Linked DNA regions of Acuticoccus sediminis. The protein of the gene in region 2 interacts with the protein of the main gene of each other region in a pairwise test. Links are inferred from orthologs where the notes say so. Each region holds a gene or a part of one and is shown on either strand. Other genes may lie near its edges.

Region 1 (3,995 bases), on a different replicon or contig from region 2:
CGGGATCCGCCAGACTCGGCGCGAAGGTCGCCTCGACCGGCACCCCCGGGATCTGCGAAGCGTGCGCGCCCAGCGGCACCATCATGGCCATCGCGGCGCACAGGCTCGCGACCTTGCCGGTCCTTTGCATTTTCTGAAGGATCATCGGACCCCCTCCTGACTGCTAGGCCGGCACGGTCGGGGAGACCGCACCGGTGATCGATGACAACCTATTCGCCCCGAACTGAACGCGGATTGAACGATTTCGGGTACGGTCAACGATTGTGCGAAGGGTTTCGTTCGCACCTAGACGTCGAGGTTCTCCACCTGCAGGGCGTTCTCCTGAATAAACTCGCGCCTCGGGTCGACTGCGTCGCCCATCAGCCGCGTGAAGACACCGTCTGCATCGTCCGCTTCAGAAATCCGCACCTGCAATAGGGTGCGGGCGTTCGGATCAAGCGTGGTTTCCCAGAGCTGATCGGCGTTCATCTCGCCGAGACCTTTGTAGCGCTGGATCGTGATCCCGCGACGACCTGCCGCGAAGACGTTGTCCGCCAGCGCCGTCGGGCCGTGGATGGCGGTGTCCTTGTCTTTGCGGCGTAAGGTCGCGGAACCGCTGTAGGTTTCCGTCAGGTACGGCGCGTAGGCGGCGAGACGCTTGGCGTCGGTGGAGGCGAGGAGCGCCGAATCCACCATCGCGTATTCCTTCACGCCGCGGACGGTGCGCTCGAACGCGATGCCGCCGTCGTCGGTCACGTGGCCGACCCAGCCGGTCTCGAAGTCCTCGGCGATGGCGTCGAGCCGCGCCGCGACGGTGTCGGCGATCTCGCGCGCACGGTCGGGGTCGGCGAGCGCCTCCGGGTTGAACGCGCCGGCGATCGCCGCCTGCTCGATCACGGCGCGGTTGTAGCGCGAATGCAGCCCCGCCAGAAGGTGGGAGACGGTCCGCGCCTTCACCACCACGTCGGCGAGGTCGTTGCCCACCAGGACCTCGCCAGACGCGAGCGTGAGAACGGTGTCGTCGATGCCGGAGGTCGTCAGGTAGTCCTCAAGCGCGGCGTCGTCGTGCAGGTACTGCTCGGACTGGCCGCGGCGCACCTTGTAGAGCGGCGGCTGGGCGATGAAGAGGTGGCCGCGCTCGATCAGCTCCGGCATCTGCCGGTAGAAGAAGGTCAGCAACAGCGTGCGGATATGGGCGCCGTCGACGTCCGCGTCCGTCATGATGATGATCTTGTGGTAGCGCAGCTTGTCCGGCTGGAACTCGTCCTTGCCGATGCCGGTGCCGAGCGCGGTGATCAGCGTGCCGATTTCGTTCGACGACAGCATCCGGTCGAACCGGGCGCGCTCGACGTTGAGGATCTTGCCTCGCAGCGGCAGCACGGCCTGATTGGCGCGGTGGCGGCCCTGCTTGGCGGAGCCGCCGGCCGAGTCACCCTCGACCAGGAAGAGTTCGGCCTTGGACGGGTCGCGCTCCTGGCAGTCGGCGAGCTTGCCGGGCAGGGAGGCGACGTCGAGCGCGCCCTTGCGCCGCGTCAGTTCGCGCGCCTTGCGGGCAGCCTCGCGGGCGGACGCCGCCTCGATCACCTTGCCGACGATGATCCGCGCCTCGGCCTGATGCTCCTCCAGCCACGTGGAGAGGCCCTGGTTGACGAGGCTCTCGACCACCGGGCGCACCTCGGACGAGACGAGCTTGTCCTTGGTCTGGGAGGAGAATTTCGGGTCCGGCACCTTTACCGAGAGGACGCAGGTGAGGCCCTCGCGGCAGTCGTCGCCGGTCGGCGTCACCTTCTCCTTCTTCGACGTCCCGTTCTGGTCCGCGTAGGAGGTGATCTGCCGCGTCAGGGCGGCGCGGAAGCCGGCGAGGTGAGTGCCGCCGTCGCGCTGCGGGATGTTGTTGGTGAAGCAGAGCACGTTCTCGTGGTACGTGTCGTTCCACCACATCGACACCTCGACGGTCACGCCGTCGCGCTGGTCGGAGAAGGTGATCGGATTGTCGAAGAGCGGCGTTTTCTGGCGGTCGAGCCAGCGCACGAACGCGTCCAGCCCGCCGTCGTAGAGCATCGTCTCCTCGCGCCGCTCGACGCCGCGATCGTCGATCAGGCGGATCGTCACGCCGGAGTTGAGGAACGCCAGCTCGCGCAGGCGCTTCTCCAGGATCGCGAAGTCGAACTCGACGTGGCTGAACGTCGCCGTGGAGGGCAGGAAGCGCACCTCGGTCCCGTGCCGGCCCTCGGCGTCGCCGACGGCGGCGAGCGGGCTCTCGGCCACGCCGTCGTGGAACCGCATCCAGTGCTTCTTGCCGGCGCGCCAGACGGTGAGGTCGAGCTCGGACGAGAGCGCGTTCACCACCGAGACGCCCACGCCGTGCAGGCCGCCAGACACCTTGTAGGAGTTCTGGTCGAACTTACCGCCGGCGTGCAGCTGGGTCATGATGACCTCGGCCGCGGAGATGCCTTCCTCGGGGTGGATGTCGGTCGGGATGCCGCGGCCGTTGTCGCGTACGGTGCACGAGCCGTCGGCATTCAGCGTCACGACGACCGAATCGTTGTGTCCCGCGAGCGCCTCGTCGATCGCGTTGTCGACGACCTCGTACACCATGTGATGGAGGCCCGACCCGTCATCGGTGTCACCGATGTACATGCCGGGGCGCTTGCGGACCGCTTCAAGGCCCTTGAGGACCTTGATCGAACCGGCGCCGTACTCGTCAGAAGGCTGGGCAGAGGGGGCGTCTTGCATGCTCATCCGAAGAACTACCGCGCGCCCTGAAGGACGCACATACTCACCGTGGGGAACACTTTATATATAGGGCCGTCTCTCGGTTTGAAAGGCGAGGCCTGCCCGGACCTCGCGATCGTCCCCTGTTGCTGCGCCCGATCCAACTCTAACCTGCGCCTGACGAAAACCGAACATGGGGTCAGGCGTGCTGGATGGGGTGAGGCGGTTCGTGGAACTGCGTGTGCTGGGGGCGGCTCTGATCGTCGGAGCGTGCCTGTGGGCCTTCTTCGGACTGGCCGACGAGGTGATGGAAGGCGAGACCCACGATCTCGACGCCGCGCTGCTCCTGGCGCTGCGAAACCCCAACGACCTCAGCGATCCGATCGGGGGCGTCGCCGTCGAGGAGATGGCGCGTGATATCACCGCACTGGGCGGCGTGACCATCGTCGCCGGCGTCACGATCGCGGTCTGCGGCCTCCTCTGGCTCATGCGCAAGCGCCGCACGTCGCTCTTCGTCGCCCTCGCCGTGACCGGCGGGGCGATCCTCTCCACCGGCTTCAAGCAGTTCTTCGACCGGCCCCGGCCGGACCTCGTGCCGCACGAGGTCCTCGTCCACTCGGCGAGCTTCCCGAGCGGCCACTCGATGCTGGCGGCCGTCACCTACCTCACCCTCGCGACGCTGGTCGCCAGCGTCGAGGCGCGCCAGGCGGTGAAGATCTACGTGATCGCCGTCGCCGTGCTGGTGGTCATCGCCGTCGGGTTCAGTCGCGTCTACCTCGGGGTCCACTGGCCGACCGACGTCGCAGCCGGCTGGACCGCCGGGACCGCCTGGGCGATCGGCTGCTGGGGCGTCGCCCGCTGGCTGCAGCGCCGCGGTGACATCGAGCCCGCGCCGCCGACGCAGCCCTAGAGGCCTGCATCCGGCCCGCCGGGGTCACGACCTGTCGTCAGGGCAACCAATGCATGGGCGCAATTGCCGCTGCACGAAAGTATCGTACAAACGATTGCGGGTTGCGGCTCCGGCCGCTACCCAAAAATAACAAATAGAATCAAGCGGATGAAACGACATGGGTGATTTCGAGCCGGCACCGCCCCGACGGAGAGGCCCGGGCCGGACAGGGCGGTGGCCCGTCGCGACGATCGGCGGAGCGGTCGCGTGGACACTGGCGGCGGCCCTCACGCCGCCGCACGCTGGCGCGCAGCAGACGGCGCCGCAGGGGAGCTCGGAGCGGACGCTCCTGCCCGCGCCGGTGGTTCCGGTCGCGCCGAGCCTCACCCGTGAGGACGTCGACGACGCCGTC
Region 2 (5,146 bases):
TAGGGAGATTGACATGAACGCACACCGCCGCCTGTTGACGCCGATCGCCGGTACCGCCATCGCTGGCATCATGATTGCCGCAGCCACCCTGGGTGGCAGCATGTCGCAGAGCACCGCCGCGACGAAGACCGATCGCTTCGCCGTCGTCGGCGACAGCCTGTGTGCCGGACAGGCCTGGCCGAACCTCAGCTCCGAGTGCCTGGCCTGGGCGGACGGCGACGAAACCGGCGGTCCGGTCCGCTTCGTGACGGTCGCCTCGCACGACAAGACCCGTCAGGTGACGACGCTGAACCGCATGCCTGCCGCGGACGCTCCGCTGCAATAATTTCTAAGAAACAGTCAACGCCCTCGTTCAAATGCTGCACAAATTTGTGAGGGACTGTTGCAGATCTGCCGCGAGCGCCTACACTAATGCCTATGTTCGCATGAGGTCCATTATGTACGGTGCCATTCTCAAGAGCTCGATCCTCGCCTCCGTTTTGGGCGCAATCGTGCTCGTCGCAGCCCTGGCTGCGTCCAGCGTGGCTCCCGTCTCGACCAAAGTGGGTCAGAAAAGCGATCTTCTCGTGGCCGCGGCATACCACGCGTGCCCCACGACCGACTGCGAGAAGTTCCACGACGGGTTTGGTGGCTACCAGACCACCGTCGAGCGGGACGAAGACGCTGGCGTGTTCACGTTGACGCGGACACGCACGATGCTGGTGGACTAAAGGACTGACGGCGCGTCAGGCGACGAACCCGTCCGTCCGGGGTCTCACCACCCCTACCACACACGCTCAAGTCCTGGATGTGTCGCGCGTTTCAGCGATGCACCCCGGATGTGTCCGGCCAGGGAGGCCGCACACATCCGGGCGGAAACGTGTCGGCAATGAGAGCTGCCCGGCCCGCGGGGCGTGATGGACGTCGCCCGGTGCGTCTACAAAGCCCCGATATCCTGAAATCGACACGAAGTCGCCCGCGTCCGGCCGGAGCCGGGGCGGGCGTTGTCGTCGTGTGCGGCTACTCCTCGTCGGGTCCGGCGTCCTCGCCGGGACCTTCGGCGCCATTCTCGCCGATCTCACCGTTCTCGTCTTCGTCGCTCTCCTCCGTCACGCGGTCCACGGAGACCACGCGCTCGTCGGCTGCGGTGTTGAAGATGATGACGCCCTGGGTGTTGCGGCCGGCGACGCGGACCCCGTCCACCGGCACGCGGATGAGTTGGCCGGCGTTGGTGACGAGCATGATCTGGTCGCTCTCGTCGACCGGGAAGCCGGCGACCAGCGGACCGTTGCGGTCGTTCACGACCATCGCCGCGATGCCCTTGCCGCCGCGGGAGGTCACGCGGAATTCGAAGGACGACGAGCGCTTGCCGTAGCCGTTCTGCGAGATCGTGATGATCTGCTCCTCCGCCGCGCTCATCGCCGCGTAGCGGTCCTGGCCGAGCGGCATGTCGCCGGTGGTCCCCTCCTCGTCGTCCGCCACGGCCTCGGCCTCGCCGGCCACGGCGCGGCGCATCTTGAGGAAGGCCGAGCGCTCGTCCGGGGTCGTCTCGAAGTGGCGCAGGATCGACATCGAGATGATGCTGTCGCCCTTGCCGAGCGTGATGCCGCGCACACCCGAGGAGTTGCGGCCCAGGAAGACGCGCAGCGACGAGACGGGGAAGCGGATCGCCTGGCCGAGCGCGGTGGTCAGCATCACGTCGTGGTCGGGCGTCGCGATGGCGACACCGACGATGCCGTCGCCGTCGTCGAGCTTCATGGCGATCTTGCCGGCGCGGTTCACGTTGGTGAAGTCGCTCAGCTTGTTGCGCCGCACGTTGCCCAGCGTGGTGGCGAACATGACGTCGTAGTCGCCCCAGGTCTCCTCGTCCTCCACCAGCGGCAGGATGGAGGTGATGCGCTCACCCTCCTGCAGCGGCAGGATGTTGGAGAGGAACTTGCCGCGCGACTGCGGCGCGGCCTGCGGCAGGCGCCACACCTTCTCCTTGTAGACCATGCCGCGCGAGGAGAAGAACAGGACCGGCGTGTGCGTGTTGGCGACGAACAGGCGAGCCACGAAGTCGTTGTCCTTGAAGGACATGCCGGTCCGGCCCTTACCGCCGCGGCGCTGCGCGCGGTAGGTGTCGAGCGGGACGCGCTTGATGTAGCCGGCGTGGGACACGGTGACGACCATGTCCTCGCGGTTGATGAAGTCCTCGTCCTCGAGGTCCGGCCCGCCTTCCATGATCTCGGTCCTGCGGGGCGTGGCGAACTCGTCGCGCACGGCCAGCATCTCGGCCTTGATGATCCCCTGCACGCGGGCGCGCGAGGACAGGATGTCGAGGTAGTCGGCGATCTCGTCGGCGAGCTTCTTCAACTCGTCGCCGATTTCGTCGCGGCCGAGGGCGGTCAGGCGCTGCAGGCGCAGGTCGAGGATCGCGCGCGCCTGCTCCTCGGAGAGACGGATGGTGCCGTCCTCCTGCAGGCGGTGGCGCGGGTCGGCGATGAGGGCGATCAGCGGCGCCATGTCCTGGGCCGGCCAGTCGCGCGTCATCAGCTGCTCGCGCGCGGTCGCGGGGTCCGGCGAGGTCCGGATGAGGCGGATCACCTCGTCGATGTTGGCGACCGCCACGGCGAGGCCGACGAGGACGTGGGCCCGGTCGCGCGCCTTCGCCAGCAGGAACTTGGTGCGCCGCGCGACGACCTGCTCGCGGAAGGCGATGAAGGCGGACAGGATGTCCTTGAGGTTCAGCTGCTCGGGCCGGCCGCCGTTGAGGGCGACCATGTTGGCGCCGAACGAGGTCTGCAGCGGCGAGTAGCGGTAGAGCTGGTTCAGCACCACGTCCGCGTTCGCGTCGCGCTTCAGCTCGATGACGACGCGCATGCCGTCGCGGTCGGACTCGTCGCGCAGGTCCGAGATGCCTTCCACGCGCTTGTCGCGCACGAGGTCGGCGATCTTCTCCACCATGGTGGCCTTGTTCACCTGGTAGGGGATCTCGTCGACGATCAGCGCCTCGCGGCCCGAGCCGATCGGCTCGACGCGCACCTTGCCGCGCATCAGCACCGAGCCGCGGCCCATCTCGTAGGAGGAACGAATGCCGCCCCGGCCGAGGATGATGCCGCCGGTCGGGAAGTCCGGACCGGGGATGTAGTCCATCAGCTCCATGATCGACAGCGCGGGATTGTCGATCAGGGCGATCGTGCCGTCGATCACCTCGCCGAGATTGTGCGGCGGGATGTTGGTCGCCATGCCGACGGCGATGCCGCCGGCGCCGTTGACGAGCAGGTTCGGGAACCGTGCCGGCAGGGCGACGGGCTCGCGCTCGGAACCGTCGTAGTTGTCCTGGAAGTCGACGGTGTCTTTGTCGATGTCCTGGATCAGCGCCGTGGTGGACACCTTCTGCAGGCGCACCTCGGTGTAACGCATCGCCGCCGGAGCGTCGCCGTCGACGGAGCCGAAGTTGCCCTGCCCGTCCACCAGCGGCACGCGCATGGAGAACGGCTGCGCCATGCGCACCAGCGCGTCGTAGATCGCGCTGTCGCCGTGCGGGTGGTACTTACCCATGACGTCACCGACGATGCGGGACGACTTCTTATAGGGCCGGTTCCACTCGTAGTTGCCCTCGTGCATCCCGAAGAGGATGCGCCGGTGCACCGGCTTGAGGCCGTCGCGCACGTCGGGCAGCGCGCGGCTGACGATGACGGACATGGCGTAGCCGAGGAAGGATTTCTCCATCTCGGTCGTGATCGAGACGCCAGAGATTCCCTCTCCGCCCGCGGGCGGGCTGCCGCCACCGGGGTCCATCGGGCCACCACCGTTCGCCGTCTCGTCACTCACGCGCACATTCCCCTTACCGGAGTCTCTCAGTTAGGCGATTCAGGCCTCGTTTGCCAGTTAAGAGCTGGGACTATCCGCAACCCTTATGCGCAAATGCCGCGGGTCAGGCCCTCTCGCCGGCAAGACGGGCCTGTTGGGCGCCGCCGACCACCGCCACGCCGCCGGCCGCGATGAGGAGAACGCAGATCGCGCCGAGCCCGTCGACCGTCGCCGCGAGGCCGACGCTGCGCGCCGCGAAGCCCGCGACCAGCACCGGGATCGACATCGCGAGGTAGCACTGCAGGAAGTAGGCCGCCATCATCTCGGACCGCTCGTGCGCCGCCGCCAGCGGGACGAGGGTGCGCATGATGGCGAGGAAATTCCCGCCGAGACCGAGGCCGAGCACCATCAGCCCGCCGACCACCAGCGCCGGCGCCCCGAGGTGGACGCCCGTCACGACGAGCGCGATGCCGAGCATCGACAGCGGCGCGGCGAAGCGCACGATGGCGTGGGGCGCGACGCCGCGCAGGACGTGCGAGGAAAACGCCGCCGGAAGAAACACGCTCGCCACGATCGCCCCGCCGAGGAGCGGACTGTGGATACCCGTCGCGCGGGCGACGACCCCCGGCATCAGCGACATTGCGAACCCGCAGAGCGCCCAGTGGCCGACGTTGAGCGGCGTGATGCGCAGCATCGCCGTGCGGGCCGCCTCCGGGATCCGGATCCGCGGCACCAGCGACACCGGCGTCGCCACCCGCTCGGCGTTCGTCTCCGGGAATACGAAGGTGAGCGCGGCCTCGGCGAGGCAGAGCGCGAGGATGACGCCGTAGACGAGATGCAGCGGCTCCGGCGCGTACGTCACCAGCACCGAGGAGCCGAAGCCGCCGAGCGCCATGCCGAGGAGCGGGGCGAGGCCGTTCACCTGCGCGCCGAGCCGCCTGTCGCAGTCGACCAGCGCGGCGCCGAGCGAGGACACCGCGATGCCGGTCGCGAAGCCCTGGATCGTGCGGCCGACGAGCAGCGCGGCCAGCCCGTCGGCGCGCAGGAAGATCAGCATCGCCGTCGCCTGGAGGAGGAGCGCCGCGAAGATCACCGGGCGCCGGCCGAAGCGGTCGGACAGCGAGCCCATGAACAAGAGCGCGCCGAGCAGGGTGAAGGCGTAGACGGTGAAGACGACCGTGAGGAGGCCAGCGGAGAGGGCGAAGGCCTCGCGGTAGAGGACGTAGAGCGGCGTCGGCGCGACGGCGGCCGCGAAGTAGGTGCCGAGAACCGCGGCGTGGAAGCCGAGCGTCGCCCTCCCCGCCCGGGGCGCGGTACCCGCGACGGCGGAGACGGACGGCGCAGCGGCCGCGGACGTCAGGATCGACGCCGG

The links. The genes of interacting proteins can lie anywhere in the genome.
Region 1: the proteins of gyrA (region 2) and gyrB interact in binary tests that used the Escherichia coli proteins (3 or more experiments, as listed by UniProt). The link is inferred for Acuticoccus sediminis from one-to-one orthologs.

The regions. Positions count from the first base shown.
Region 1 is NZ_QHHQ01000001.1:1,219,710-1,223,704, forward strand. What follows is about bases 1-3,086. They hold gyrB (DNA topoisomerase (ATP-hydrolyzing) subunit B), read right to left. Parts: upstream 2,716-3,086; coding sequence 286-2,715; downstream 1-285. Other genes in these bases: DLJ53_RS05215 (BA14K family protein), read right to left, coding at 1-145; DLJ53_RS05225 (phosphatase PAP2 family protein), read left to right, coding at 2,924-3,086. Outside these bases: more of DLJ53_RS05225, read left to right, coding at 3,087-3,604; DLJ53_RS05230 (serine hydrolase), read left to right, coding at 3,762-3,995. UniProt on the Escherichia coli protein: DNA gyrase negatively supercoils closed circular double-stranded DNA in an ATP-dependent manner to maintain chromosomes in an underwound state.
Region 2 is NZ_QHHQ01000006.1:313,907-319,052, reverse strand. Bases 800-4,125 are described here. They hold gyrA (DNA gyrase subunit A), read right to left. Parts: upstream 3,763-4,125; coding sequence 1,000-3,762; downstream 800-999. Other genes in these bases: DLJ53_RS25430 (MFS transporter), read right to left, coding at 3,899-4,125. In the rest of the region: DLJ53_RS25445 (hypothetical protein), read left to right, coding at 14-325; DLJ53_RS25440 (hypothetical protein), read left to right, coding at 438-710; more of DLJ53_RS25430, read right to left, coding at 4,126-5,146. UniProt on the Escherichia coli protein: A type II topoisomerase that negatively supercoils closed circular double-stranded (ds) DNA in an ATP-dependent manner to maintain chromosomes in an underwound state.